Regions from separate parts of the Desulfosarcina variabilis str. Montpellier genome, predicted to be linked through region 1. Evidence: riboswitches for the same ligand, from Rfam matches in the RefSeq annotation. Region 1 holds a riboswitch; each other region holds the start of a gene.
What was found. Region 1 has a riboswitch for cobalamin ahead of Dvar_RS38185 (TonB-dependent receptor plug domain-containing protein). Riboswitches for the same ligand answer to the same signal wherever they lie in the genome.
Positions count from the first base shown of each region.

Region 2: another riboswitch for cobalamin. It lies ahead of trpD (anthranilate phosphoribosyltransferase); the one in region 1 lies ahead of Dvar_RS38185 (TonB-dependent receptor plug domain-containing protein).
Region 3: another riboswitch for cobalamin. It lies ahead of Dvar_RS32430 (helix-turn-helix transcriptional regulator); the one in region 1 lies ahead of Dvar_RS38185 (TonB-dependent receptor plug domain-containing protein).

Region 1 covers NZ_CP159846.1:8,462,406-8,472,930, reverse strand. Annotated here, with positions in the region: gene Dvar_RS38220 (TonB-dependent receptor plug domain-containing protein) at 1-1,488, shown strand, start outside; gene Dvar_RS38215 (four helix bundle protein) at 1,597-1,974, shown strand; gene Dvar_RS38210 (putative cobaltochelatase) at 1,959-4,085, shown strand; gene Dvar_RS38205 (ATP-binding protein) at 4,082-5,125, shown strand; gene Dvar_RS38200 (ABC transporter ATP-binding protein) at 5,228-6,187, shown strand; gene Dvar_RS38195 (ABC transporter permease) at 6,385-7,119, shown strand; gene Dvar_RS38190 (adenosylcobinamide amidohydrolase) at 7,205-8,368, shown strand; cobalamin riboswitch at 8,546-8,930, shown strand; gene Dvar_RS38185 (TonB-dependent receptor plug domain-containing protein) at 9,130-10,525, shown strand, end outside.
Region 2 covers NZ_CP159846.1:7,941,884-7,952,408, forward strand. Annotated here, with positions in the region: gene Dvar_RS35960 (30S ribosomal protein S1) at 1-539, opposite strand, end outside; gene Dvar_RS35965 (hypothetical protein) at 668-871, opposite strand; gene Dvar_RS35970 (Hsp20/alpha crystallin family protein) at 941-1,390, shown strand; gene Dvar_RS35975 (class I SAM-dependent methyltransferase) at 1,395-2,363, shown strand; gene Dvar_RS35980 (alkane 1-monooxygenase) at 2,603-3,670, shown strand; cobalamin riboswitch at 3,701-4,011, shown strand; gene trpD (anthranilate phosphoribosyltransferase) at 4,214-5,314, shown strand; gene Dvar_RS35990 (hypothetical protein) at 5,333-5,554, shown strand; gene cobT (nicotinate-nucleotide--dimethylbenzimidazole phosphoribosyltransferase) at 5,545-7,653, shown strand; gene Dvar_RS36000 (hypothetical protein) at 7,797-8,384, opposite strand; gene Dvar_RS36005 (TetR/AcrR family transcriptional regulator) at 9,104-9,751, shown strand; gene icmF (fused isobutyryl-CoA mutase/GTPase IcmF) at 9,984-10,525, shown strand, end outside.
Region 3 covers NZ_CP159846.1:7,168,351-7,178,875, reverse strand. Annotated here, with positions in the region: gene Dvar_RS32440 (ABC transporter ATP-binding protein) at 1-351, shown strand, start outside; gene Dvar_RS32435 (ABC transporter ATP-binding protein) at 348-2,096, shown strand; cobalamin riboswitch at 2,274-2,480, shown strand; gene Dvar_RS32430 (helix-turn-helix transcriptional regulator) at 2,668-3,606, shown strand; gene Dvar_RS32425 (TonB-dependent receptor) at 3,766-5,850, shown strand; gene Dvar_RS32420 (methyltransferase) at 5,908-6,921, shown strand; gene Dvar_RS32415 (ABC transporter substrate-binding protein) at 6,956-8,122, shown strand; gene Dvar_RS32410 (helix-turn-helix domain-containing protein) at 8,763-9,764, shown strand; gene Dvar_RS32405 (heavy metal translocating P-type ATPase) at 10,077-10,525, shown strand, end outside.

The sequences.
Region 1 (10,525 bases):
GGCCGGCCCATCAACGATCCGACCTCCAGTCATGGTAGCATCAAGTGGGATCTGGTCTCACCCGATGAGGTGGAACGTATCGAAATTTTGCGTGGTAAAGGCGGACTGCGTTACGGTCAGGACGCCTCTGGCGGTGTCATTCTGATCACCACCAGGAAGGTTCAGCGTCTGACCGGGAATGTCAAGGCCTATGGGGGCAACTACGGCACCGGTTACGGATATGCCAATTTGCAAACCAGCGTCGGTCGCTGGGTATTCGGTGTGAACGGTGGCTTCGAAAGCACCGACGGTTATAAAGTCAATAATGACCAGGAACGCTGGCAGGGGGGCGTCCGGTTGGGCTACAATCGCGATGCGAAAAGAAGCATTACATTCATCGGCGATTACCTCGATGATGAGCGGGGGCTTAGTGGTCTGCCCGAACATCCCACCCCTTTTTCGCGCAAGTCCACGGATAATACCAGTCTATCGCTTCAAGCAAACTGGAGCCCGGTAACCAGCACCACTTACTATAACGGTGGGAACAATTATAATACCGATGTTACCCGGGGGATCGATCAGACCCTTCGGGTCGCCGAGTGGGGCGAGGACCTGGTGACCTCGATGGCTACCGGAGATTGGGGGGAATTAAGCGTTGGCGGCGCATTCCGGCAAGGTCTGGCCAGCGGCAGTGATTTTGACGATCAGCAAGAGGAAACCTATTCCATGTTTGCCGCCCAGACCGTAAGCGGACTCGACGATCATATCAGTCTGACCGCAGGGCTCAGGGCCAACATCAATTCAGCTTTTGACGATGCCGTTAATCCGGAAGCCAAGCTGACATACAAGCGCAAGCACTGGCGGACCACCGCTGCCTACAGTCGGACCAATAACACGCCGTCATTTCGCCAGCGGTACAACCAGACCAGCTCCACCAACCCCAATCCCGACCTGATTATGGAAACGGCCGACAACTACAGCGTCTCTCTGTTTGTCGCTCCATGGGACATCCTGTCCGGCAGCGTTTCGTTTTTCTACAACCGGTTGTCCGACCGCATCACCTATGTGACCGGTGACGACGGTATTGGCCAATACCAGAACTTCGGGCTGGTGACCTATACGGGGGGGGATATGGCACTCACCTGGAAACCCCATGAAACCATCAAAGTCAAAGGAAGCTATACCTACATGGAGGCCGTGGATGAGGAAACCGACTTGTGGCTGGCCTGCAAAGCGAAACATAAAGTCAAGCTGGATGCATACTGGCAGCCGGCCAAACCCATCTCCATCGTGCTGACCGGTAATTATGCGTCCAAGGTCTACCGCAATAGTGCCAACACCAAGACCGTGCCGGCGTATACGGTTGTCGGCCTCAGGGCTGAATACGCCTTCGATCGTTTTTCCCTGTTTACCGATATCGATAATCTCTTCGACAAAACCTATTACTATGCCGACGGTTTGTTGGCACCGCCGTTTACCTGGGTGGCGGGGATTAATTGGAAAATCTGACGGAGAATTGGTGATGGGGAGATGCGGAGATGCGGAGATGGGGAGATGCGGAGATGGGGAGATGGGGTGAGTGGGTAAGTGGGTGAGTGGGTGACAGGAGGATGAGGAGTGGGGTGTATTCGACATTTTCGGGATTTGGATGTTTATCAATTGGCCATGCAAACGGCGATGGACATATTTGTTATGAGCAAAACATTCCCTGTTGAGGAACGCTATTCATTGACCGATCAGATCCGGCGGGCTTCACGATCGGTATGTGCGAATATTGCCGAAGCGTGGCGTAAGAGACGATACCCCAAGGCCTTTGTCAGCAAATTGAGTGACGCAGAGGCTGAAGCCGCCGAAACCCAAGTGTGGATCGAGTTTGCTTACAAATGCAAGTATCTGCAAAAAGATCAGGCAAAAGCGCTGGATACGGATTATGAGAATATCCAGGGAAAAATAGTCAACATGCTCAACCAACCAGAAAAATGGAGCATCAACTAATGCTTTCAAATGTAAAAAAAGCAACTGGCGGGTCTACGCACCAACCTGCCTCCGCGTCCCCCCGTCTCCGTGTCCCCCCATCTCCCTCTCACCCCGTCTTCCCCTTCGCCGCAATAATAGGCCAGGACGATCTAAAGCAAAGCCTTTTGCTCAATGCCGTCAATCCGGCCATCGGCGGAGTGTTGATCCGGGGGGAAAAGGGCACGGCCAAATCCACGGCGGTTCGAGCCCTGGCAGCCCTGTTGCCCGAGATCGATGTGGTCGAGGGCTGTCCGCATGCCTGCCTGCCCGATCAACCTGAGTCCTACTGCGAGGGGTGCCGCCAGTTGGGCAGCCGGTTGAGAGCGGCCAGAAGGCGGGTGCGGGTCGTTAATCTGCCCTTGAACGCCACCGAGGACCGCGTGGTCGGCGGGATCGATTTCTCATTGGCCATCCAAAAGGGGCAGCGTGCATTGCAGCCGGGGCTTCTGGCCGATGCCCATCGGGGAATCCTTTATGTGGACGAGGTCAACCTGCTTGACGATCACATCGTGGATATCGTCCTGGACGCGGCAGCATCGGGCGAGAACATTATCGAACGCGAGGGGATTTCATTTTGCCATCCATCGCGGTTTATTCTCGTGGGCACCATGAATCCCGAGGAGGGTGAACTGCGCCCCCAGCTGCTCGATCGGTTTGGCCTGTGTGTGGAAACCGCCGGCGCTGAATCCCCTGACGACCGGGTGACCCTCATGCAGCGTCGAGAGGAATTTGACAATGACCCGGCCGCTTTTATGAGAGCCATTGCCGAGAAGAACCAGGCCATTGCCCGCCGGATCGAGACCGGCCGGGAAAACCTGCCGGGGGTGCGTATGCCCCGTCATCTGCGCAGCTTCATCGGTGAATTGTGTACCGAAAACAATGTGGCCGGCCATCGGGCCGATCTGGTGATGGAACAGGCCGCCCTGGCTGTGGCCGCTCTGGCGTCGGCAAACGAGGTGACCGTCGATCACATTCGGCAGGTGGCGCCCATGGTGTTGGTGCACCGGCGCCGGGAAGCGCAGCCGCCCCCTCCGCCGCCACCACCACCGCCAGAGGATTCTCAAGACAATGAGGACAACGAACCACCCCAGGAAGATCCACCGCCGGAGGAGGAGCAGCCGCCTGAACAGCAGGAAGGCCAGGAAAAGGAGCAGCCTCAATCGTCCCAGCCGGATCAGTCACCGGGCGAAAACCAGTCTGAGCCTGACCAGGCGACGCCGCAACCCCAGTCTGCCGAGGATCGCATCTTTGAGATCGGTGCGACCTTCAAGGTCAAGCCGCTCTCGGTTCCCAAAGACCGCCTGTTCCGGCGGGGTTCCGGGCGCCGGTCGCGCACCCGCGTTTCCCAGAAACAGGGGCGATACGTTAAAAGCTGCATGAACCGCCAGCATGGCGATATTGCCCTGGACGCCACCTTGCGGGCCGCCGCGCCCTATCAGAAATCGCGCAGCAACGGGAACGGCAACGGCCTTTGCGTCAAGCTGACCGATACAGACATCCGCGAAAAGATCCGCGAGAAGCGTATCGGCAATTATCTCTTTTTTGCCGTGGATGCCAGCGGTTCCATGGGGGCCCGGGGGCGCATGGCCGCTTCCAAGGGGGCCGTCATGTCGCTTTTGCTTGACGCCTACCAGAAACGGGACCGTGTTTCCATGATCTCGTTTCGGCGAAACGAAGCCATTGTCAATCTGCCGCCCACGACCTCAGTGGACCTGGCCGGCAAACTGCTTGGAGAATTGCCGGTTGGCGGACGTACCCCGCTGTCGGCTGGCCTGGCCAAAACCTTTGAGCAGGTGCGCAACATGCTGCTCAAGGACCCATCCGCCCGTCCTATTGTGATTCTGATCACCGACGGGAAAAGCAATGTCGCCTTGGGCGAGGGCAAGCCGGTGGATGAAGCCATGCGTCTGGCCACGGCCATGGGCCGGGATGAGCGGATTCAGCATATCGTGGTGGATACCGAGGAGGCCGGCCTGGTTACCTTTGGCTTGGCTCAGCGCCTGGCAGCCGCTCTTCAGGCCCGCTATTTCAAAATCGACGACCTCAAGGCCCAAAGCCTGGTCAATATTGTGAAAGGACAACAACTGTGAAAAAAGCATCGATCTACCCCTTCACCGCCATCGTTGGTCAGGAGAAGATGAAACTGGCTCTGATTCTCAACGTGATCAATCCCGGGCTCTCCGGCGTGCTGATCCGGGGTGAAAAAGGCACCGCCAAGTCAACGGCGGTAAGGGCCCTGGCCGATATCCTGCCGGAAATTGCGGTGTATGCCGATGATCCCTTTCAGCTGGCGCCCGAAGAAGAAGAGGCGGTCTATCTGGAAATCGCCCAATTGTTGAACCTTTCCGGCGATGGTGTCCCCCCCACAAAGACGCGCAAGGTGCGAGTGGTTGAACTGCCCGTGGGCGCCACCGAGGATCGCGTGGTGGGCACCATGGACCTGGAGCATGCGCTGAAAAAAGGAGAAAAACGGGTCGAGCCGGGACTGTTGGCCGCGGCGCACCGCGGCATCCTTTATGTGGATGAAGTCAACCTGCTCGACGATCATGTGGTCGATGTGCTATTGGATTCGGCGGCCATGGGCGTTAACAGTATCGAGCGGGAAGGGGTCTCTTTTTCTCATCCGGCCCGCTTTACCCTGGTGGGCACCATGAACCCCGAGGAGGGCGAACTGCGGCCGCAATTGCTCGACCGATTCGGGCTGTGTGTCAATATCGAAGGCATCACCGGCGCCGACGACCGCGTGGCGGTTATGGAGCGACGTGCCGCGTTTGATGATCACCCGGAGGATTTCATCAGCCAGTGGACATCCGAATCCGAGGCATTGACCGAACGTATCCTGGCCGCCAAAAATCTATACTCCCAGGTAGCCGTCGCCAGGGAACGACTTTATGAAATCGCTCAATACTGTCTGGATGTCGGTGTGGACGGACACCGGGGAGACATCATCATCCTGAAGACCGCCAAGACCCTGGCCGCCTACGAGGGCCGCACCGAGGTGGAATCAAAGGATATCCAGATCGCCGCCGAACTGGCCCTGCCGCATCGGGTGCGCCGCCAGCCGCTTATGGAGATCGCCGATAATGTTGAGAAATTGAAATCGCGAAGAGCGGTGGCCGGTGGACAGTGATAGGGTGATAGGGTGAGTGGGGATGGGGTGAGTGGGTGGATGAAAATCTCCCCATCTCCCCATCCCCGTTTCTCCCCCTCTTGTTCATTAATAGGAAATATTATGATTCACATACAAAACCTAAAAAAAACATACGGAAGCCACCAGGCCCTATCCGGCATCAACCTGCGCGTTCCCGAAGGCGAACTGTTCGCCTACCTGGGTCCCAATGGGGCCGGCAAGACCACAACGATCCGTATTCTCACCGGTCTGACCCGGCTGACGGCGGGAACGGCGGCCTTAAACGGGCATGACATCAAAACCGCATCCATGGCGGCCAAACGGCAGTGCGGCCTGGTCCCCCAGCATATCAATCTGGATAGCGAGCTGACCGTGGGCGAGAATCTGGATATCCACGGCCGCCTGTTCGGCATGTCGGCGTCAGCCCGTAAACAGCGCATCGAAGAACTGTTGACCTATATCGAGCTTAGTGATCGTGCGGGCAGTCTTGTCAAACAGCTGTCCGGTGGCTTGAAACGCCGGGTCATGATTGCCCGCGCCCTTTTGCATGATCCGCGTATTTTATTTTTGGACGAGCCTACGGTAGGGCTGGATGCCAGTATCCGGCGGCGTATCTGGTCGTTGATCAAGAAGATTCAACAAAAAGGCACGACCATATTTCTCACCACCCACTACATCGAGGAGGCCGAGTTTCTGGCCGATCGGGTGGCGTTTCTGGACAGTGGGCAAATCGTGGCCGTGGACACACCCACCACGCTGATGGCCGGTGTCGGCCATTGGGCCATCGATTGGGTCACCGAGGATGGAATGAAATCCACCTACTTTCCCAGCCGGGAGGCAGCCCAGGCGTCGGGTGCGGCCAGCAACAATGGGTTTACCCTGCGCCGGGTCAACCTGGAAGATGCGTTTTTATCCCTGACCGGCAAGAAGGTGGATGCCGCTCCAGGTGAGACAAAGCCGGTCCATGGCGGGCAGGCGCATGGTAGTCATGGGCATGGATCACATGGTGGCGGGCATGGTGGGCATGCGAGTAAGGCCCATGCCGGTCATGGTGCGCACTAAAAGCTATTAATCAGTGTTAAGTGTAAAGTTTTAAGTGTTAAGTAAAGGTATTCTATCGATTTTTAAAAATTAGATCCGATCCGCTCCTTAACACTTCAAACTTCAAACTTAACACTCTAATTACGTAGGTTGGGTAGAGCAGAGCGAAACCCAACAATGAGAGAAAGCAATAGTTACCTATAACGCAAGGCACAACCATGCAAGGATTCATCGCCGTATACCTCCGCGAAGTATTGATTCTCAAACGCCGGTTCAAACGTCAGATTGCCGGTATGGCGGTTTCGCCGCTGCTCTATTTAATCGCCTTTGGCTATGCCATGGGAGGCGCGGTGCGGGTCGATGGCCGTTCCTATTTGGAATTTCTCATCCCCGGCCTGATTGCCATGAGCAGCATGACCCAAAGCTTCGGCATCGCCACGGATATCAATGTGGCGCGTTTTTACTGGTATATTTTTGAGGAATTTCAGGCCGCACCCATCCGCAATATCGCCTATGTCGCCGGAGAGGTGCTGGCTGGTATGACCCGCGCGCTTATGGCTATCGGCGTGATTTTGATCCTGAGCCTGCTGTTCGGCGTGCATCTGAACTACGGGCCGTTGCTCTGGCTGGCGGTACTGCTCAACAGCTTCGTGTTTGCCTCCCTGGCCGTGGCCCTGGCAATGCTGGTCAAATCCCACGCCGATCAGAGCCTGTTGACCAGTTTCGTCATCACACCCATGGCCTTTTTGGGCGGCACGTTTTTTCCCTTGGACCGCTTGCCCGTCTGGGCTCAGAAGACCTTGTCGGTTCTGCCGCTCACCCATGCGTCCAATGCCATTCGCAGCACGGCCTTTGGCCAGTCTCCCACCTGGCAGGCCTATGCCATGCTCAGTGTGGCCGGGCTGGTGTTTTTTGTTTTGGCTTTGGGGACGGTTAATAAAGCCAGAGACTGATGAAAATGAAGGGGAGAGCGGGGGAAGGGGAGACGGGGAGACGCGGAGAAAAGGTTTAATAACTATAAGGAGCATTGAAAGAAGGATGCTGATCGAAACCTACTACGAAGGCGTAGAGATCCACCGCGAAGAGAAGATCATCTATGCCAGATTCATCCGGCCCCACCAGGTGCTTTCCACCTGTCGGGCGGCCGGTGGCCTGCAGGACGGGCTGGAGCATATCTACAACCATCAGAGCTGCGAGCCGGCCGGTCACAGTCACAGCATAGCAGCCAAACTGTGGCGTGATCCTACCCTCTACCGTGAGCGGACCTGCGAGCCATACGGCCTTCCAGCCGAGTCCTGTGCCACCATGGGCACGGCGGCCAATATGAACAATGCCGCCTTTGTGTGTGAACAGTTCCGCGATCTGCAGGTGGTGGCCGTGATTACCGGCGGCGTCGAAGGCAATGCCGGACGGGCCGGTGACCCGGCTTCGATTTTCGAGACTGCCGACGGGTTCGAAACACTGCCGCCGGCGGAAAGCAAGCCGGGACCGGGCACCATCAACAGCATGATCCTGATCAATAAGCCGCTGATTCCCGGCGCCATGACCCGAACCGTCATGACCGCGACAGAAGCCAAGAGTGCGGCCCTCCAGGAACTGGCTGTGAACTCGCGTTATTCTGACGGCCTGGCCACCGGCACGGGTACCGACCAGATTGTCGTGGCCGCCATGCAGACCGATGACCCGCCCCTGACCAGCGCCGGCAAGCATGCCAAGCTCGGAGAACTGATCGGGCGGGCGGTAAAGGCAGCGGTTAAACAGACCCTGGCTAATCAGAACAATCTGACACCGGCGGGTCAATGCTCGGCCAAGATTCACCTCCAGCGGTTTGGTCTGAATCGGGCCGGATTGCAGGACGCCATCTGTCGGCATCTGAATGAAACACAGGCCCGACTGCTGCGTGACAATTTTACCGAAATCGAGCGTGATCCGGTGACTGTGGCTGCCGTGGCTGCCATGGCGCATCTCAAGGATAAATTTGCCTGGGGCGTGCTGCCCTCCACCTGCTGGAGCGAGGTGATGGGTGCTTATGCCGCCCAGGTGGCCTGTGCGATAGGTGGTGATTACCGGCGCCTTGCCGAATACCGGGAGAAGTTGGCGCCTACCCGTTCGCAAGGTAACAACGGCGGGTTTGTCGATTTGGCTTGCCGGGCTTTTGCTGTGGGGTTTGCGGATAAGTGGAGTGATGATGAGAAACGGTGATCGGTTATCAGTGATCGGTGATCGGTGAGTGGGAGATTGGGTGACAAGGTGATTGGGTGAATCGGAGACGGGGAGATTGGGAGAGATAGCTTTTTCCCCGTGTCTCTCCCTCACCCTATCTCCCCGTCATTAGAAGTCCGGACTCAGAACCACTGAAAAGGAGGAAAAAAACGTATATCAATATAACCTGTAACCGGTCGCCTGGAACATATTAATGCCGGGCGATAATAGGGAATCCCGTGAAAAACGGGAGCGTACCCGACGCTGTAACGCTGTCTCTTGTATATTCCTATTCTGGGGAAGATCAAAATTGAGAGCCTGTTTGAGAAGTCTGGATCAGGCCCGATAACAAGGCGGAAAGTGGCTTAAAAGCGGAGCATATATGTAATATGTGAGCATTTTGAGTCACTTTCCAACGCCGTTTAGCGGGCCTTCGACGGATTTATCAAACAGGCTCTGAGAAATTCATGGGCGTTAATGCCACTGTCCTGTTGAAAAAGGATGGGAAGGCCGTCCATCGAACGGCGAAGCCAGAAGACCTGCCGGTTGCAGTCAAAAAAGTGAATCGTACTGACGTGGATTCGGTCGACTTTTTATATACCGGCAGGGGGAGCCCCTTGTCCGTTATCGAGAAGTTATCAAGCCCCGTTAGGGGCTTTTTTATTTCAGGTGTTCGCTATACGGACAATGCTGCCCCCTCTATCAATCAGAGAGGAGATGCAGAAAAGATGAGAGATGAAAACAGGACAGTGTTGAAGAGGATGATTACGGCAATGGTGATCATGTTGATGATGAGTGCGGCTGCCTTTGGCCAGCAAACGCAAGGCACCCAGTCCGTGGATGAAATGGTGGTCACCGCCACCCGCAGTGAGGAACGCGCTATCGATGTGCCGGTCACCACTCAGGTGATCGACAGGGAAAAGATCGAAATGTCCGGTGCACTCGACATCGGCGACCTGATCGGCAAGTATATTACCGGCCACTTCCACAAGTACAACGGCCTGCTGAGTCCCGTGGGCCTGCGGGGGTTCCGGACCGAAAGCCACGGAGATGACGTCAAAGGGTACGTGTTGCTGCTCGTTGACGGTCATCGGGTGGGCACCGGCAATGCGGCCAAGATCAATATGGACCGCATCGAACGGATCGAAGTAACCAAGGGGCCGGCATCGGCCCTGTACGGCTCGGCGGCCATGGGGGGCGTGATCAACCTGATCACCAAAAAAGGAGACGGGGATCTTTTCGTTTCGGTTGGCGGTGATGCGGGAAGCTTCGATTACTACAAGGGCCAGTTGTCTACCGGTGGCGAGGTCAATGACAGGTTGCGTTTCCATCTGACGGGTTCCTATGAAGACACCGATGACTATGATGATCCTGAATTCGGGACCGTATACAACACCGGCGTCACGCGGAAAAATGTCGGCGGCAACCTCGTGTTTACCGTCAACGAAAACCACGAGCTTCGGCTGGGAGGTAACTATGCCGATCTGACCAGCGAATCACCCGATTGGGACGGCGATGCGTATACCCGCTATCGGGAGGACGCCAGTCAACACAACGAGAAAGACCACGCCTATGCCGATCTGGAATACAATGGGGATTATTTCGGTAATGCGGTCCACTGGCGGGGCCTGGCCTATTACCTGCGGGATAAAAATCATTGGTACTGGGGAGACCCGGTTGCGGAATCCGATCAGACCAAATACATCGACGAAACATTAGGAACCGACCATCAGTTCGAATGGCACATGAATTCCTGGAACCGGCTGCTCGTCGGATTCAATCTGGAATGGCTGGAAAAGGAGTCCGAGGGCGTGTCCGATGGGCAGCCGTCCACGCCCTACACGCCGGGCATGGAGTATGATACCCAGGCCCTGTTCGCACAGGACTCCCTGGATTTGTGGGATAATCGCATCAATGTCATTGCCGCGGTCCGGTACGATCGCTTCGATGTCACCACGGTGAGACCCAAAACCGGTGATTTGCCTGATTTCAACGAAAAAAATGAGGTTTACGATCACGTTTCTCCCAAGGTAGGCATCGGCGTAAAGGTTATCGATGAATTCCTGCGCTTGCGGGCCAACGTCGGCGAAGGTTTCAAATCGCCATCCGCCGATCAACTCTCTGCCGACTATGTCCACAGCAACGGCACGCATTATC
Region 2 (10,525 bases), 520 kb from region 1:
CGCCCGTTTTCTTCAAACCGCTTGATTATAAACGTCAAGGTCTGACCCACATAGGTGGCGGGATCTTCAACATAAATCACGTCCATCTGGCTGATTGGACAAAAGGCCCGCCGCTTGACCACCTCCACATGAAACCCACCCTTGATGGAGGCAACGACCTTGCCTTCAACCGGAATGCGCTGCTGCCAGGCATCCCTTAGCATGTTCAACCCGCCGATACCGGAAATCGCCTTTGACAGCCGAATTTCGCTCTCATCGGCGGCAACCACATACAGATCCAGCTCATCGCCAACATCAAATGGAAGCTCGCCGTTTTCATCAAGCAGTTCGCTGCGCTCCACCACACCATCCACTTTGGTGCCGGTATCCACAAACACATTCGTGCTGCCGATGGAAATAATTCGCCCGCGGATGCTATCGCCGACATTGATATTTTCGTTCATGCCGGCGCTGTACGATTCAAACAGCTCGGCAAAACTTTCTTCATCCTCGGAAGGTTCTTTTTCAACCCCATCCTTTTCAAACTCGTCCTCGTTCATGCGTGTTCTCCCCATTTATTAAAATATCCAGCAACTTCACCAGAAAATGACTGGTTTTGCAAGCCAATTGTGGCATGCACGCCCTACTAAAAAAAGCATTTTCATATGACCCAAATATTGATGAACTCCTAAAAAGTCTCTATTCTTACGAATCCATCAGATATTGGTCCCCTTGGCACTTTTTGAGGCAGACCAGCCAGTACCGTTCCATCAATGGTCAATGGCTTATTCATGGATGGCAATTCAGCTTGGGGCTTGACAAGCATCGGTGGATGGATATGCTTTTCCCCAACGTTGCATAAAAAAGATTGAGAAAAATCGCCGATTGCCATATCCACCTTTTATCTTATTGGCTGCAACAATCACCAACGCCTGAATTCAGCAAAAACGGGAGGGCCGCCATGGCGATCATCAAATGGGATCCTTTAGGCAACATCGCAACCTTGCAGGACCGCATCAACAAACTGTTTGACGACTCATTTCCACGGCAGATGGACGAGAATGGCGACTTGTCCCTGTGTGCCTGGACCCCCAGTGCGGATATTTACGAAACAGATCTGGGGGTGGTTGTCGCAATTGACCTGCCCGGTGTCAGCAAAGAAGATGTAATGGTGGAGGTCAAAGACAACGTGATGACCATTAGTGGGGAGCGAACCACCGATCCCACCGGACAGGCCGTGAACTATTATCGCCGTGAACGCCTGTGCGGGAAGTTTCAACGCTCATTCACGCTGCATGCCATGGTCTCACCGGAACAGATCAAGGCCAAGTTCAAGAATGGGGTTCTGCTTGTTGAAATCCCCAAGCCCGAAGCAGACAGACCCCGGCAGATATCAGTGGATATAGAGTAGAAAATTGAGCACAGACGTCAATCCGACAAATCACTCTCATCGCCAGGCAGAAATGTTGGCCAACCGCGTAAAAAAGCGATTCCGGCATTTTTACAAGCGCTTTAGCAAGCAGAATATCGAGGTCTTCAGGCTATACGATTGGGATATCCCCGAAATCAGGGCTGTCGTGGATTGGTATGGGGGGCATCTGGTCATTGGTGAATACATGCGGCGCCAGTCTACTGCCGAGTGGCTGCCGTTAATGGCTCGGTTTGTTGCCGACGCACTGGCCGTGCCGCCTGATCGGGTGCATCTGAAACAGCGCTGGGCCGGCAAACAGGATGGCCAGCGCTATCAACGCATCGATTATACCGATCAAAAGATCATCCTTCGTGAACGGGATCTGAAATTTCTGGTCAATCCCAGTGATTATGTTGACACAGGCCTGTTTGCCGACCACCGCGACACCCGCCAGATGATACGCGACATGGCATCCGGCAAAGATTTCCTCAACCTGTACTGTTATACCGCGTCCTTCTCCTGTTATGCGGCCAAAGGCGGTGCTCGCTCAACGGTTTCCGTGGACCGTTCGGAAAGCACCATCGGGTGGGCAAAGAAAAACCTGATCCTCAACGGGCTCGATATGTCTGCCCACCACCTGGTACATGACCACACCTTTGATTTTTTGGAAAGCGCCCGCCGCAAAGGCATGCGTTTCGACCTGGCCGTGGTTGATCCCCCCTCCTACTCGAGCACCAAAACCCGCAACATCACTTTCGACGTTCTCAAGGATCATCCCCGGCTCCTGAAGGCGGTGGTGGCGATTCTTCGCCCGGGTGCCAGGCTGTTTTTCTCCACCAATCATCAAGATTTCACCGCCCGCATGGAAGCCCTCGACGTATCTCAGATAGAGGAAATCACTGCCCGCACGATTCCTGAAGATTATGTACACAAACGCAAGACCATTCATCGTTGCTGGGAAATCGTGGTTTAAACCGATCAACGCTATTTTTTCACCTGCGGTTTGTAAAGGTTGGAATAATTCTCATTTTTCAGACGATAAACAGCCAGGGTTGTTGCACTGTAACGGCGACAAGGCTATAATGCGATTCCATTTACTCAAACCCAATTTCAGTTTGAGCTAAAGTCCGAAATAACGGGTCTGGACCTGTTGCTCATTTTCATAGCCTATTTGTAAGCCCCCATGAAGCCAAACCGTATAAGGAGCATTCTATGAAGGCGTTGGAGTATGCGTTGATTTATCTCGTTCCCGTCAGTGTGATCATCGGGTTGATGTCCGGCAACCTGTTTATCTTTTTAACGCCTTTGCTTGTTTTTGGCCTGGTTCCCCTGTTGGACCTGGCCTTTGCCAAGGATATCGACAATCCAACGGCCGACCAGGCACAGGCCCTTTCCGGCAACTTGATCTATCGCCTTGTTTTCTGGGGGTGTGTTCCCCTTCAGGTGGTCATGGTCGTGTGGGGCGCATCGGTGGCAACCGAGTGGTCCCTGTCTGTGGAGGAACTGATTGGGTTTACCCTGTCCATGGGCATCAGTTCAGCGGTCATGGGCCTTACCGTGGCCCATGAATTGGCCCATCGGGAAAAAGGCAGTCTTGAATACCTGCTCTCGAAAATCGTGCTGGCCACCGTCCTTTACGCCCACTGGGGCATGGACCATGTGATCGGCCACCACCAGGATTTAGGGACCCCCAAGGATCCATCCACAGCCAAAATGGGCGAATCGCTGTACCATTTCCTGCCCCGATCGATTTCCGGCGGGTTCAACCGCATATGGAGCATTGAAGCCGCACGCCAGGAACAAAAGCGGCGTCCCGTATGGAATCTTAACAATCCCATGGTTACGGTTTTGCTTGGGCAGGTGGTCTTGCTGATCGGAATTGCCCTGGCCTTTGGTGCGCCGGGCTTTTTCTACTTCGTTTTCCAGGCCATGATCGCCGTGTGCCTGCTTGAGACGGTCAATTATATCGGCCATTACGGCCTGGCCCGCGAAATCGCGTCCGACGGTAGATATGAAGACGTCGCTTTTCACCACAGCTGGAATGCCGGAGGCCGCCTGACCAGTCGATTTCTTTTCAACCTTGGGCGCCATTCGGATCACTATGCCCATCCGGGCCGGCATTACCAATTATTGCACCACCACGCGCACAGTCCCCAATTGCCCGCTGGTTATCCCGCCATGGTATTGCTGGCCCTGGTTCCACCGCTGTGGCGCTCGACAATGGACAACCGGGCCAGTAATTCATCCATTCAAAGGCTTCTGGCCCGGCCTGAAGACTGAAACATTGACAAAAGCAATCAATTTTGCTTATAGCCTTCTCGGCTGACAGGTGCGGGGCCGATTGTCAAATGCGGCCCCGTTAAAAGGAAAGATGGTGAAAAGCCATCGCATACCAGCCATTGCTGTGATCGGGAACGAGGTGCCGCTTTGCGCAATTGTTTAAAAAAACATTGCCAGGCCACTGTCGACAGGGTGTCGATGGGAAGGCGCGGCCAGTAGGAACAGCCCCCCATTTATCACCGATGAATGGGAGGGTATGTGTTTTTTGCTTGATTGTTAAACACAATCCCTTTTACCAATGCCCGTAAGCCAGAAAGCCTGCCTGTCCATTGCCTGGCAACATGCGTGTTATCATCGTATCACTGTATGCCGCCCCACGGATACCCGCTGGAAGCTGTCCGTATCGATTTCGTCCGGCCGTTCAGACGAAGGGATACAGGATTGGTTCAAAGCGGGTTTTTAATTGATACGCCCAGCATCGTCCCGTCTCCTCACCTGTCCGGCTCTTAAATTCGATTGACCCTAAATGGAGTAAAAAAGAGCATGCATACGGACAAATCCTTTGGCGAGTTGATCACCCACCTGATCGCCCGGAAGGACATGACCCGGGATGAATCCCGCAGGGCGTTCACCTTTATCCTGGAAGACAAAACCACGGCCATGCAGCAGGGTGCATTTTTGGCGGCCCTTACTGCCAAGGGGGAAACCGAAGCCGAAGTGGCCGGCGCCTGGGAAGCGATCTATGCACTGGACACGGTCAAAGTTTCGGCATCCGGCATGCCCCTGATGGAAAACAGCGGCACCGGCATGGACGCGTTTAACACCTTTAACATCAGCACGGCCGCCGCCATTGTGGCCGCATCCGCCGGCGTGCCCATGGCGCGTCACGGCGCCCGGGCCATCACCTCGGTCTGCGGCACCGTGGACATGGCCGAATCCCTGGGCGTGGACGTGGAATGCAACGCCGAGCTGGTGGCCCACAGCATTGCAGAAGCCGGCATCGGCCTGTTCAATGGAATGAGTCCGGCCATTCATCCCATGGCCCTGGGCCGTATTCTGTCCCAGATTCATTTTGGTTCCACCCTGAACATCGCCGCGTCCCTGGCCAATCCGGCCATGCCCCGCCACGGCGTACGGGGCGTTTATGCCCGGGAAATGATTGGGCCGGTGATCCGGGTCATGAAAGCAATCGGTTATCAACGCGCTCTGGTTTACCACGGCGCTGTTGACGGAACCGACAAGGGGATGGACGAGGCCTCGGTATGCGGCCCCACCTGGTGCGCTGAATTAGCGGAAGACGGCAGTATTCGCGAGTATCAATTAACGCCCGCCGAGCTGGGCATCGCGCGCCATGCGCCGGGCGATCTGGCGCCGGAAAGCGATCCGCAGCAGGAAACCAGGCGTTTCGTGGCCTTGATCCGGGGGCGGGAAAACGGCACCGGTGCCCGCCGCCAGGCTTTGGTCCTCAACACGGCCCTGATTCTGAATGTGGCCGGCAAGGCGGCATCGATTGATGAAGGTATGGTCATGGCCGGCAACGCCATCGATGACGGCCAGGCCTTTGCCACGCTCAAACGCTGGGTCAAGGCCCAGAATCGTCAACCGGAAGCGGGCCTGGCAACGCTTGGGCAACTAACCGACTGAAGAAGGAAAAAAGCGCCAATGGATCTGTTAATCATCAAATGCGGCGACGACTATATCCGCATCAAGGAAGACGCATTTTTTACCGTGGGCCTGGACAAGGCCAGTGTTTTTCCAATGCATCAGCTGGATCAAGTCAGGGATCGGTTAAAACAGGTTCAGTCCGGCGGATTTGTCCAGGCGGCCATCTATCGCTTGACCCTGACCGAACGACCCTTTGAGGAGGCAGGCGCATGCAATTAATACTCAGAGGATTGAAACAGATCCATATGGGTCCGGCAAAGGAGCTGGAATCTGTAGCCGGCATGACCCGCCTCAGGGTCCAATACTGCGGTATCTGCCGCACGGATGCCAAAATGTGGAACGAGGGTCACCGGGACCTGATTTTTCCGCGGGTTCCCGGCCATGAACTGATTGGCCAGGATGCCAAGGGCAATCGTTTTACGGTCTGGCCCGGCCGCGCCTGCGGCCATTGCCGGTACTGCACATCCGGCCGTGAAAATTTATGTGAATCCATGCAGATCATGGGCTTTCATTTTGACGGCGGGTTCAGTGACCACGTGCTGGCGCCGACGCAAAGCCTGATTGCGGTGCCAGGCGATATGGCCCCGCACCTGGTCTGTTTTGCGGAACCGGTCGGCTGCACGATCAACGCCATAGACAAGCTGGATATACGGACCGGCGAGCGGGTGATCATCTACGGCGGCGGCAGTGTCGGGTTGATTGCCGCCCTGGTGGTTCAATCCCGCGGCGGCATTCCCCTGGTCATCGAAAAAAACGCCCAAAAAATCGCCAAGGCCGAACCGTTTTTGAAAACCTGCCGGATCGACTGCCACAGGGAAACCCATCAGAGCGAATTCGATGCGGCCATCAATGCCTGTCCGGATCCCATTGCCTTCAGTCAAAGCGTTGTCAAGCTGGCCAAAGGCGGACGCCTGGCCTTTTTCAGTGGATTGGGCAAAAACCAGTCCATTGAAACCAACCTGCTCAATCTGATCCACTATCGGGAAGCATCCCTGTTTGGCGCCTACGGCCTGACCCGGCAGAACATGACTGCAGCTCTGTCCATCATCCAGTCCCATCAACCCGCCTTTGAGCACTTGGTTGAAGCCATCGTGGTACCGGCCCGGATAGGTGATATGCTGCCCCGGGTCCTGGCCGGCGAGGTGTTGAAAGTGATTCTGGATTTTACCGGAACCGCCCATCAGCCCGCAACAACCGTCCGGCCATCGCCGACAGCCGCCCCGCCATCGGATATTGGAGCCGGCCCTTCCTCCACGTCCGGCCTTTTTCGGCAAATCGGCGAGGCTGTCACAGCTGTTGAAAAAACCCTGCTGCCGGCCATCCAGCACAAGATGGACAACAAGACCAAGCCCCTTGGCGCATTGGGACGGCTGGAGGCACTGGCCATCCAAATCTGCCGGATTCAGCAAACCCTCTTACCGCGGGTGGACAACAAATTTGTGTTTGTCTTTGCCGCCGATCACGGCATCACCGAAGAAGGCGTATCGGCCTACCCGTCCGAAGTCACCGGGCAAATGGTCACCAATTTTCTGAACGGCGGTGCCGCCATCAACGTGCTGTGTCGCCATCATGGGATTGACCTGCGCATTGTGGACATGGGCGTGAGCACCCCAATCGATCCCCATCCGCTTCTGATCGACAAAAAAGTGCGCCCCGGAACACGGAATTTCGCCTTGGCGCCGGCCATGACCGATGCCGAAGCCATCCAGGCCCTCGAGGCTGGGATGACCTGTTTTTTGGATGCCCATACCCGGCAGCCACTGGATATTATCGGCCTGGGCGAGATGGGGATCGGCAATACCACCGCCGCATCGGCCATCATCAGCGCGGCAACCCATATTGCGCCTGAACAGGCCACCGGACGCGGCACGGGTGTGGATGATGCAGGCATGCGCCATAAGATCAAGGTCATTAGAAAGGTACTTGATTTCCAGCAGCCGGTTCCCACCGATGGTATGGACATCCTGTGCAAAGTGGGTGGATTCGAGATTGCCGGGATGGCCGGCGCAACCCTGGCCGCAGCGTCCAAGGGCGTTGCCGTCGTCCTCGACGGCGTCATTTCCACTGCCGCCGGTCTGATTGCCTATCTGATCAAGCCTGAAGTAAAAGATTATCTGATCAGCGGCCACCGGTCCGTGGAAACCGCCCAGGCCGCAGCGCTAAAAATGATGGGGCTCACCCCGGTGGTGGATCTGGACATGCGGTTGGGTGAAGGGACCGGCGCGGCCTTGACCATGGATATTGTCGATGCCGCCTGCCGGGTCATGCGCGAAATGGCTTCCTTTGATGAGGCCGGGGTGTCTAAACAAAAAGAATAAGGCGTTTAACCTCACGTTTCAGACGGTTTCGTAAAAAGTTCGAGATCAAGGCTTGTGGATTCCGAGGAATGAGGCGTACACAAAAGTACTCCGCAGTGACGAGGGATACGCATAACGCCGATATCGGGCTTTTTACGGAACCGTCAAAAAAACAACCGTAGTCCGGCACATAGAGCATTAGACCCGCCATCCTCGGCCATGGTGCCGAATCCATCGGAACGATGGTGCAGGCGCAACAGAAATTCCCAGGCAGCTGTTGGTTTTGCAAAGGTCAGTTCACCGAACCAGTAGATCAACCAACGGCTGCTTTCATCATTGGTTTCAAGCTCAATTTCAGGGATTTGGGTGGCATAGGAAAGTCCGATGCCGTAGGCGAAACTCGTTGCCAACCAATGATCCCAGGGAAACCGGTGCCAGCGTAGTCCAAAAAGGGGCAGATTGAATTCCCAATGGTCCTGATCACCGATGTATTTGCCCACCTGAGCCTCAATTTCAAGGGAGAGCCGGCCGGACCAGAATTTTGCAAATCTACTGGTGCCGGCAACCACGAAGAGGGCGGCATCGGCAAATTCAGCGCCCGGAAATATGGACCGCTCCCACGTTTCCTTGGTCAACTGCCCTCCGTAAACCGCCAGCCCCCACTCCTGCGCCGCGGTGGATTCAATCCCCACGCCCGAAACAACGACCCAAAGGGCCACACAAAGGAAACGATGGCATGTCTTTTCAAGCATGTTAAAGGATTATCATCAAACCGGGCGCCAGGCAAGCTTCAGGACTCGTCACGGCCAGGGTAACCGCATTTGGAATTTCTCTTCTATTTTTTCTGAATGCCCGGATTTGCCCGCTGTTTTTGAGTCTGAAAAGGGCGGTTTAAGAAACCCAAGGTCAGCTTTCAGCAATCAGCCGTTAGGCCTGTTTTTTCTTTGATGACATGGTGATACCTGGTTGAAGCCCATTCACGGCATTGTGGTTATCACGGCCACCGTAGGGGCAACCCCCCGTGGTTGCCCTTTACCCCTCCCATTTATTTTGTTAGCCGATCCACACAACAAGATGATGGCCCGACTTCAAAACCAGGGCAGGCACAGGGGCCTGAAAAAACAGGGCAGGCACAGGGGCCTGAAAAAACAGGGCAGGCACAGAGGCCTGCCCCTACGACCCGATCGACCGCATATTTTTAATCATTTTAATTCGTTATAAAAATCTGGATTTTTAGCCTATTTTTACTACCATGTGAGTCGGCATGAATTATTATAAATGCGGTTACCCTGCTCGTCACGGCAGGGTAATGGCATCGGTTAATTTGCTAATCGCTAACATCGAACGGCTAATCGCTCAATTTCCGATTGACAAAACCGGGGTCGATGGCTTACAAGGAAATACGACTGAGCGTTCGCTCGGATTTTTCATTTGTATTGAAGAATTTCAATTAATTTTCTACGATTTGGATATGCCGCAAAAGAAACAAACAAACAAGGAAATTCCGACCCTGGTCAAAAACCAGGCATTGGTGGAGCAACGGCGTCGCCAGATCGTGGATGCCGCCGTCACCCTTTTTATCCAGAATGGATTCCATAAAACCACCACCCGCCAGATTGCCCAGGCCGCCGGTATTTCCATTGGCTCGCTGTACGAATACATCGCCACCAAAGATGATGTGCTCTATCTGGTGTGCGATGCCATTCACGCGGAAATCGAGCAAGGCGTGGCCGACGCACTGGAACGGGCCAAACGGGGCAAGAACCCGCTGGCCGAGGTGATCCGCGAATATTTCATGGTCTGCCATCGCATGAACGACCATATCCTTTTGATTTACCAGGAAACCCAATCATTGCCCAACAAATGGCGGCGCATCGTGCTGGAAAACGAAATCCGCATCACCGGCATTTTCACCAGTGTTCTGGCCAAACTCATGACATCCGGAGATATGCCGCGGATTTCCCCGCAGCAGCTCGACCTGATGGCCCACAACATCTCCGTTTTGGGCCACATGTGGACCTTCCGGCGCTGGTTCCTGGCCAATCACTATGCCATTGAGGAGTATATCGATTATCAGACCCGCAACATTCTGGGGATGTGCCATGAGAATGCATCTTAATTGGCTTTTTAGAATTTAACGATGTTTGCATTGAAAATGTTAAGATATTGTTTCCCGGCCTTTTCCGGGTAACCCCAACGTGTTCATTGACGCTGCGGCCTGAGTCATGCAGCCGTTACAATCAGCAACTTTCCATGCTTGTCCGGACTGACCCCATCGGTCTGATCACGGAAAAAAGGAAAGTCACCCGCTCGACGGCACGCAATCACCAGGACCAGCCACAGGAGGACGCATGAACGACACCATCCAGGTTTATCGGCCAGCCAACAATGTGCGGGTCGTGACGGCAACATCCCTTTTTGACGGCCACGACGCCTCGATCAATATCTTTCGCCGTATTTTACAGAGCACCGGCGCAGAAGTGATCCATCTGGGCCACAATCGCTCGGTCAAGGAAATCGTGGATGCCGCCATCGAAGAAGATGCCCAAGGGATCGCCGTTTCCAGCTATCAAGGCGGCCATATCGAGTTTTTCAAGTATATGGTGGATCTGCTTAAAGAGGGCGGCGCGCCGCATATCAAAGTGTTTGGCGGCGGCGGCGGCGTAATCGTGCCCGAAGAGATCAAGGAGCTGGAAAAATACGGGGTGGCCAAGATCTACGCCCCGGAAGACGGCGCCCGCATGGGGCTGCAGGGCATCATCAACCACATGGTCGAGTTGATGGACTTTCCCCGGGCCAACCAGAGCGCCCCGGATCTGTCGGATCTGACATCCGACAATAAACTCATGGTGGCCAATCTGATCACCACCCTTGAACAGGCCAAAGCCAAACA
Region 3 (10,525 bases), 1.3 Mb from region 1:
TCGACCCTGTCCGGCGGGGAGCGGCAACGAATCACCATTGCCCGGGCCATCATCAAAAACGCGCCGATTATCATTCTGGACGAGGCAACCTCCTTCACCGACCCCGAAAACGAGGACAAGCTCCAGGATGCCCTGGGGGAGTTGATTTTTGGCAAAACCGTGATTGTCATTGCCCATCGTCTGTCCACCATTGTGCATGCGGACCAGATTGTGGTGCTCGATGGCGGCAAGGTGCACCAGGCAGGCACCCATCGGGAGCTGATGCAGTCAAGCCAGATTTACAGGCGGCTGTGGCAGGCCCATGAAAAAGTTGCCGGGTGGAGTATCAACGTGGGAGGAGGCACCAGATGATTGCCTATTACAAACGCATCATGGCCTTCTTGGGCCGGCATCGGAAACGGGTTCAGCGGGGAATCTTTTTGGCCTTTTTTGAAAGCCTGTTTGCCAATGTGCCGGTGGCCATGCTTCTTTATGCCTTTACAAAACTGGCCAATGACACGCTGACTGAAAGCGACATTCTCCTGGTGTTTGTGGTCATGCTGTCGGCGGTTCTCATCAGGATACTGCTCGCCTGGTTGATTGATCATCTCATGTTTCTGGCGACCTACGATGCCTGCGAAAGGCAGCGGCTTGGTATCGGCGACCGGTTCCGGTATTTTGCCATGGGATTTTTTACCCGGGGGAATCTGGGCCGGGTCGCCGCGATCATCTCGACCGATCTCACCTTTATTGAGGAAAGGGCCATACGGGATCTGGATATCATGGTCACCGCCGTTGCCATGACCCTGATCGGCTGTGTGATGCTGTCCGTGGCCGATGTTCGCATCGGTGCCATTGCCATCATTGTGTCGGGTGTGTCCATAGGGCTTGCCGGGTGGATAGAAAAGATCTGCCGGGAGGAGTCGGCCCTCAGGCAGGAACAGCAGGGCAAGCTCACCGAGGCCATCCTGGAATACGCCATGGGGATTTCGGTCATCAAGGCGTTCAATATTGCGGGGAAGAGAGCCAAGACCGCCAAAAAAGCCATCCGAGATACCAAAGCGGGCAGCATCCGGTTTGAAAAACGCTATATCCCGCCTGGTTTTGTCTACAAGGCGGGCTTTCTTGTGGCCACAGCGTTGATCCTATGGACCAGCCTTGTATTTTACAAAGACGGAACGCTTGGCATTGAGTTTACGCTGGTTTTTGTGATCTTTGCCTTTTACGTGTTTTTGCCGGCCATGAATCTGGGCGGCGCCATTCCTACCTTTGCAGTGGGAGAAGCAGGCCTCAATCGTTATGAGGCGTTGAAAAATCAACCCATCATGGGGAGGGATGGCCGGGATATTATCATCGACAATCACGAGATTGGATTCCAGGACGTCAGCTTTGCCTACGATGACAAAACGGTGTTGAAAAATATCAGTTTCACCGCCAGGCCCGGCACCATGACCGCACTTGTGGGGCAATCGGGTTCCGGCAAAACAACCATTGCCAATCTCATTGTCAGGTTCTGGGACGTAAACGAGGGCGCGGTTACTATCGGCGACACGGACATCAGGCAAATGACCACCGATTGTCTGCTGGAGAATATCAGCATGGTGTTTCAGCGGGTCTATCTGTTCCATGACACCATTAAAAACAATATCAGATTCGGTAAACCCGATGCCACCGACGAAGAAATCATGGCTGCGGCCCGCGCGGCAAGATGTCATGATTTTATCAGCGCCTTGCCCCAGGGGTATGACACCCTGGTCACCGAAGCGGGAAGCTCTCTTTCCGGCGGTGAAAAGCAAAGAATTTCCATCGCCAGGGCCATCCTCAAGGATGCGCCCATTGTGCTGCTGGATGAGGCCACGGCCAGCATCGACCCGGATAACGAAAAATACATTCAGGCAGCCATCGGGGCGCTTGTCAACAACAAAACCCTGATCGTCATTGCCCACCGATTGTCCACCATCCGGCATGCGGACCAGATTCTCGTCATTGACAAGGGAGAAATTGTTGAACGCGGCAGGCACGAGGCGTTGCTGGAAAAACAAGGCGTCTATCATCGATTATGGACGAAGCGGATAACCGCCCGCAGTTGGAAAATGAAAGGGAATCTGGTTAATTGATAGGCTCCCACGGGCAGCGGGGTTCCTTCATCAAAAAGAACCATAGCGCGTACGATTGCAGAAACGCCCATGATGCCCATGGAACTGGATATTGCCAGGCAATAAAAACCTAAGCTCGACAATCGCCCAGTTTAGGAAAACGATTGACATGGCACAATCTGAGATGTTTTAAACAACATCGTTTGTTAATTCGCAGGCGTTCGCAAGGACCTATGAGGGAATCCCGTTAAAGTCGGGAGCGGACCCGCCGCTGTAACACATATGCTTTGACTGGTTCAAAGCGGGCATCCTGGCAATGCGTGTCACTGTTCGGCAATGCTCGAACGGGAAGGCCGCCGGGATGGATGTGAAGCCAGAAGACCTGCCTGCGGATGGGCTTGTCATCGCTCCCGGGTAAGGAGTCAATTCGGCCTGTCGTTGCGCCGTCAGGGATTGAACACGGAATCCCCGTTTCCATTGTATTGTGGAAGCGGGGATTTTTATTTTGATCTCAAGCAACTGATTTCTGAGGGAGGAAATGACTTTGAACGGTTGATGGACTACCCGGCCTAGCTTTCAGGAAACGGTTGAAATGAAAAAAATATCTCTATCGCTTCAAGTCCTAACGGATATAACCAAAAATGAACGGATCACCCTTTCCCCGTCCATAGGAAAGGGGCACATTCAAAGCGTCCGTCTTAAATCCGGGATGCAATTGATCACGATGGATTATACCCTTCGACGACCCATCGTCCTGGAGTATGTTCCTCCCCTGGCGCCCCTTGGATTTGGCTTCTGCCTATCGGGCTGCAGTCGCATACAGCCGGCGGGCCAAAAAGAGGAAAAGGTGGTCAAGCCGGGTCATGCCGTTTTCAACTGTTTTCCGAACATGGCCGGTCTGATTGAAACCATCGGGACGGAACGGTTCTTGCGCGTTACGATCCTGATGGATCTGGAGCGGTTTTGCTCCTTTGTCGAAGCGGAGATGGATGTCCTGCCGTCACAGCTTGAGAATCTGTCAGCCGGGATATCCCGCCATGAAGGCCAAATTACACCGGCCATGCGCACCACAGTGTTCCAGATACTCAATTGTCCGTACCAGGGACTGGCCCGGCGCCTCTTTCTTGAAAGCAAGGTCCTGGAACTGATGGCCCATAAAATCGATCAAATCGAAGCCATTGAGAGCCTGAACCCCAACACCAGGCCACTGCCTTCCTCGGACATGAATCGTGTCCGGGAAGCCGCGCGTCTGCTGGCCGGTGATCTGGAAAACAGGCCCGATCTGAATCAACTGGCCCGATCGGTTGGAATGTGCCGAAGCAAACTGCACCGCTGTTTCCGTATGGTTTACGGTATCACCCCCTTTGAATACCTGCGCAACCGGCGTCTTGAAACGGCCATGGCCTTTCTTTCCGACGGACGCATGAACGTCACTGAAGCCGCCTTTATGGTGGGCTATTCCAGCCCCAGCTACTTTACCAAGGCCTTTAAAAAATATTTTGGTTACCTGCCCAGTAAAAATTCTCATTAAAAAAGACGATCGGGCTAATAAAAGAGCGTCAGTTACCAGCACCGGTCCAGCATATATACTATAATCTGCAGCCTTGGCAATTTGAAGTGCTCTCGGTTGGCCGGAGTATGCGTGGTTGGGTCCGTCAGATCAAAAAGCCTTGATGCGAAGAAGGGAAGCATGATGAAAATGTTTTTAAAACCATTGATTTTGCTATGCGCGGTTATTCTGCTGTTTTCAGCCATCCCGCCGGTCATCGCCGGACAAACACCCCAAAATGAGTCTGAAACGTCAGATTTTCTGGAGCCCATGACAGTCACGGCACAGAAAACAGAGGAAAATGTTCAGGACGTACCCATGGGGATCACCGCATTCACGGCGCAAGGGGTTGAGGACAGGAAAATTGAGTCCGTGACTGACCTTGCCGATTTTGTCCCCAATTTCATGATTTTTTGCAATGGCGGCCCTGGCATGTATTCACCGTCCATGCGAGGGATTCAGGCCCCCCTTGAGACGCTGACGGTATCTGCCGGACTTTTTGTAGACGGTGTCCCGGTCCTGTCAAATATTGGATTTGAGGATTCATTTCTCGATGTTGAACGCGTAGAGGTACTCAGAGGGCCCCAGGGGACCTTGTATGGCAAAAACACGGAAACCGGGGCGATTAATATCATTACCCGGCAGCCGGACAACGATTTCCGGACCAGAGTGTCCGCCGATGTAGGCAAGCTGCTCTCCAAGGAGACCGGTGACGGCTTGGCGCAGACCTATACCGCAAACCTTAGCGGCCCTATCCTCGCAGACAAGCTTTTTATCGGCATTGCAGGTAAATTCCACCAAAAAGACGGGTTTATCGAGAACACGACAACCGGCGAACCCTTTGATGATAGAAAGCACTGGTTCGGCAGGGCCCATTTGAGGTGGACACCGACGGATCCGTGGGACATCTCTCTTGTTGCATCAAAAATCCAATACGACGAGGGTGGGGTAAAGATGAATCTGGGAGAAACCGGGGCGGCCGCTTTCGGGATGCCTGCTGCTGAGTATCGCAAGGTATCTTCCAATTTTAAAAGTGAGAACAATAGCGCATCCCAATTCCAATCCCTTAAAATCGATTATGAGGTCAACGGGTCGTTTCAACTGACGTCGGTCACGGCGCGAAGCGTCCAGGATGACAAGCTTGCCAATGATTGGGATTTTAGCCCGGCAACATTGATGCATACCGATAAGGATAGTCAATACAGTAAATTGTCCCAGGAACTGCGCCTGGACTATGACAATGGTAGCCTGAAGTGGCTTACGGGAATCTATGCTGATAAGGATCTCAAAGATATCCATACTGAAACCTTCTCAGACTATCCCAGCATGGCGGGTGTCAAGGACAGGGAGATTGACGGGACGGCATACGCTGTTTTTACCAACCTGACGTATCCGCTGTCTCAGCGGTTCAGCCTGGTTGGCGGCTTGCGCTATGAGACGGAAGAGCAAACGTTTGAAGATCATATCAGCGGAAAGAAAATCGATGATTCATGGGATGCGATTACTCCCAAGCTTGCCCTGAAATATAGTTTCTCACCGGCAATGATGACCTACGTCAGTGCCTCCAAGGGGTATCGTTCCGGCGGATTTAATTTTATTGCCTCGGATCCGCAATACTACAGCTTTGATGAAGAGGACTTGTGGTCATATGAAATCGGCGCGAAAAGCACGCTGTTTGACAACCGGTTGGTTGTCAATGCTTGCGCTTATTTGATGGATATTTCCGGCATGCAGGTGACCGAGTCTGTTGCACCGGCTGAAACCTATTTGACCAACGCAGCCGAAGCAACCGGCAAGGGGATCGAGCTGGAGATGACCACCCGCGTCACCGATGGGCTTAGCCTGATTGGCGGCTTTGGATACATCGATATTGAATTCGATGAATTCAAAGATGTGATGGGGGATTATGCAGGGAATAAAAATCCCTACGCCCCGGAGTACACCTTTAGCATTGGCGCCCAGTACCGTTTTTGCAATGGCTTATATGCCAGGGCCGATCTGATCGGCTACGGAGAGATGTACTTTGACAAGGCCAACGAATACAAACGGGATGCCTACCAAATCGTCAATGCCAAGATCGGATATGAAACAGCGCATTTTGATGTCTACCTCTATGGCAAAAATGTTTTCGACGAGCAATACGATTCTTTTGGCTTTTGGAGCGGTTATTACGCCGTTTACAGCGATCCGGGAGCGGTTGGGCTGCAGGTGACTTGCCGATTTTAAAACCATGCAGGCAAACATGGGATAAATAATACAGAGAATTTAATAAGGAGACTCCGTATGCAAAAATTACCTGATTTAGATATTCGAATGGATACACTCTATGACATCATCAATGGTCGCACCAAAACGAAATTGCTCCTTACCGCCATTGAATTGAACATTTTCGATTACCTGGCAACGCCGCAATCCAGCCAGTCGGTGGCCGCTCAGATAGGCACCCACCCCATGTACACGCGGTTTTTGCTGGATGGTCTGACGGCATTGAAGCTGCTGGATAAAAAAGATGGCTGTTACCACAACCGTCCGGACACGCAAGCGGCCCTGCACAGTCAGAGCCCGGCCTACCAAGGCCAGATGTTTTCCATCATGGATAAAATGTCCGCCGGTGTTCTGGCGGATATGGGGCATACGGTGCGCTTTGGTCCCCGTGACGCGCCATCCGATTTGGGGGGTGAAGCCATCTGGGAAGCCTATGCCCGGTCCATGGCCAACTACGAACGGGGGGGGACCGCTCAAAAAATGGCCGCCAGGGTCGCCCAAATCGATGGTTTTGAATCCTTTGAGAAAATGTTGGATCTGGGTGGCGGACCGGGGCTACACTGCATTGCCATCGTGGCCGAACATCCCAGCATGAGAGGGGTTGTTTTTGATCAACCGGCGGTAACCAAGGTGGCCGAGGAATTCATCACCGAGTATGAGATGGCCGATCGGGTAACGACCATGGCCGGTGATTACCTCAACGATCCCATCGGTGAGGATTATGATCTGATCTGGGCCAGCGCAACGCTCAATTTTGCTCGCTTTGACCTGGAGACCATGATCAAAAAGATTTATCGCGCCCTCAAACCGGGGGGCGTATTCGTCAGTCTGGCCGATGGCGCCACGCATGAGCGTACCCGGCCGGAGGCATTTGTATTGAGCTGCATGTCATGGATGTTTTCGGGACAGGATTTGATGTTCAATAGCGGTGAAATCGCCGACGCCATGCGAAACGTTGGGTTTTCGGCCGTGGACAGCACGATTGTTGAAACGTCCATGATGCCCTTGGAGCTGGATATTGCAAAAAAATAAACAATGGTGATGAAAACAGAAACCAAAGAGAAAAATGAGGAAAAAATCATTAGCTGCTTTGCTGGCTATCGTGCTGCTCATCGTCCACGTCGCATTGGCGAGCGGGAAAATCTGGCAAGAAGGAATTCAGGCACCGGGTAATACTATTCTTAACCTGGCAGCGAGCCAGACGCATACAGTAAAAAAGGAATCTTCCTCCCAAACGGGCTATGAGACCATCACAGACGGCATGGGCAGGAAGGTTACAGTCAAGCATCCGGTCAAACGAATCGCCTTCAGTCATATCGCAACCGCTGACGCGTTAATGATTCTTGATGCCTGGGATAAGGTGGCCGGAAGATGCAGGCGATTGGATGAGACGATATTTCCCGGTCTTGATAAAATTGCAGTGGTCAAATCCGGACAAAATGTATATGAACTCAACTATGAAAAAATATATGGTGCCGGAATAGATCTTTTTCTCGCGGCCAACATCCCGGTCAGCGGGTTTGATGAAATGGTAGCCCACCTGGAGCCGAATATCCCGGTTGCTGTCCTTGATTTTCATGACGCTTCACAATTCATTGCCAATCTAGAGACGCTGGGGGTTCTGATTGGCAAAGAAAAAGAGGCAGAAGCGTATATTGAATGGTTCAACGCTATTCTGGAAATGATATCCAACAGAACAAAAACAGTTACAGACAAACCAACGGTTTTTTTTAAAACCGGATGGGGCAGCGTCGACGACATGCAGACGTTTACAGATGAATTAGCCGGGATCCCAAAGAGAAATGAAATAACCGGATGCGCTAATACTGCAGCGAAACTGCCGTCAAGGGGGGGATGGGTACCCTCTGTTGATGCGGAATGGTTGGTTACTCAAAAGATAGATATGCTGATCATCATGGATTACATTCACGGCGGGTTTGGTTTCGGTGTTGATGATCCTGCGCTTGTGCGACACCATCGACAACAGGTAATGGATCTGCCAGCCTTTTCTGGCAGTGAAGCGGTAAAAAACAATCAAGTGTACGTGATACCGGTCGAGTTTTTTGCCACGCCCCAGTTTATTGTTGGATACGCCTATCTGGCCAAATGGTTTCATCCGGAACTGTTCCCGGATCTGAATCCCCAAGCGGTACACCAGGCGTACCTCAAAAGGTTTATGCGGCTTGATCATGATCTGTCCCGGAACGGTGTATTTGTTTATCCGAACAAATGATCAAAGATTAGAAATTGTATGAACAGAGAACTGCAAAATACCGCAACCCTTGGCAGACCCTTATATATCGAGGATCTCTTCCGCAGCTGGGGGTGGCGCGAATTTGGCAAAAATATTTGGTGGCGGCATTCTTTCAGGACCTTGTCTGATTGTCGGTAACGCTTTCATTTTCTCCTGGATGGGATTGACTTACGGAAAATGGGTGGGAATGATATCGCCAAACGTTTGGGATACGTGCCGCAATCATCCGCTCATAGCTGTTTTATCTAACGAAAAATAAAAATGGTTGACAAAGCCCTGGAGACACATCTATAGAAATAGATCTGCCTAACTAATTTAGGGGTTCCTTACGGTATGCGGCCGATTTAATGGTGCGTATGAAGTGAAGGCGTTTTTGGGGGGATCGCTCAAGCCCAATGCGCCTTTTTTTTATTTCAAGCTTACGGTGCGATCAGGTGTAACCCCAATGTTGCAAAAACCGGAGGGGAAAAGATGGAGAAAGATTCGCCCCATTCTGGAATGCACCGGTGGTTGATTCTAAAAATGATCGTCGGATAAGTCTCGTATTCGATGGCTGTAGCAATTGGCGGTTTTTCTCAATCTTTTTATGCAACATTGGGGGGCAACAAGGAATAGTCAGATGCTGGAACCCAATCATATTTGTTACACGCCCCAGAACGGTCTTTGTGCCCAGACCGCATTGAATCTAAACTGTAATCTTATTGAACGATTCGAATGCTGCTGGAGCGGCGCCGGTACTTTTGGTAATCTACGATTCATCAAAACCGAAATCCGGCCCGGATTCGACGTCTGGACCGGTGATTGCCAGTTTCACAAACCCATCCATTTTTCGCTCACGGATCATCCCGCTGCCTTTGCCTTCAACTTCTGCCTTTCTGGAACAGCAATTTGTCGATATGGTCGTCAAAAACAAACCGTTGAAATGTCGCCTGGAAAACAGGGGGTTTTTTATTGCCCGGATCCCAACGGAACCAGCTATATGGATGTGGATATGACCTTTCGCCAGGTCGAAATTATCATCTTACCCGAACAGCTGCGATCCTACTTTGAATCTGATTTACCATCGATTCATCCTGCTTTGCGTAACATCCTGGAGAAAAAACAGGACAATCTGTTTTGCCATATTCAGGCGATTACACCAGCTACGCGTATAGCTTTGCAGCAACTGCTAAGCTGCCCATTCGGCGGCATACCCCGCAAGCTTTTCTTTGAGAGCCGGGCCCTGGAACTGATTGCCTATCAACTCCAGCAGCTCTCGGATGACTCGCATAAGCCCCCGCCAGACGGGTATCGTCTGCATCCGAGCGACCGAAAGCGTACCGTACTGGCCAGGGATCTTCTGGTCAGCAATCTGGAAAACCCGCCTGGACTGAGCCAGCTTGCCCGGGAAGCCGGTATGTCCCATCCCAAATTGAACCGGTGCTTTCGCCAGCTATACGGCATGACAGTTTTCGAGTACTTACGCACCGAGCGTCTCAACCAGGCCAGACAAATGCTCGACCACGGCCTTAACGTCACCGAGACCGCCTACGCCGTTGGATACGATAGCATCAGCCATTTTTCCCAGGCCTTTAAAAAACAGTTCGGCTCTTCTCCCAGTCGTTGCATTGGCGCGCCTTAGGGTGCAGGAAAAAAATAATTGCACCAGATTGCGCCGGAATTGCGTCCGTCTACAAGGCGCATTCGCCGGTGCATATTTGGAATCTGTGCCGGTGGATGGAACGCCGTAGACGGGCACAAGGACAAGCAAGATGGTGTAATTATTTTTTTCCTGCGCCCTTATACCATCGCCGTTTAAAAAAGTTTGACAAATCCTGCCCGCCTGCTATTAGGAATCTCTATTTTTGATAGGGCTCAAAAATACATTTTGTGGTTATTTTTCGTGGTGGTGCCGCTTTACGCGACATTTCAGAATTAGAGGTGAAAAGGAATCGTGTCTTCAAACGTTTTTTTTGTCCGCATGATCATTGCTGCAGGGGCGGTGCTCGGATTTTCATGGCACCATTTTTCAAATTTCAAACCGCCGTTCTGGATTGGTATGGGGTTTTATATCGTCTGCTTTGCCATGTACGCCCGGGCCATGGCTTTGGCCATGGTCCGGACCAAACGGGTGACGGCGGACCTTCTGGTGGTGACGGTCATGATCGCTACCTTTCTGGCCGGAAAACCCCTGGGCGGCGCCCTGGTGGCGTGGTTCATCAGCCTGGGGCTCGCCGTCTCCCTGACCATCATCGAAAAAACCCGGCGCCGGATCGACGCGCTGGCCCGGGAAACGGGCCGCAGTGTCCGGGTCATTCGTCAAGAGAAAATAAGGGTTCTGGCAGTGGATGAAGTGCTCCCAGAAGATGTGGCCATTGTTCCCCAGGGAGAGATGATCCCGGT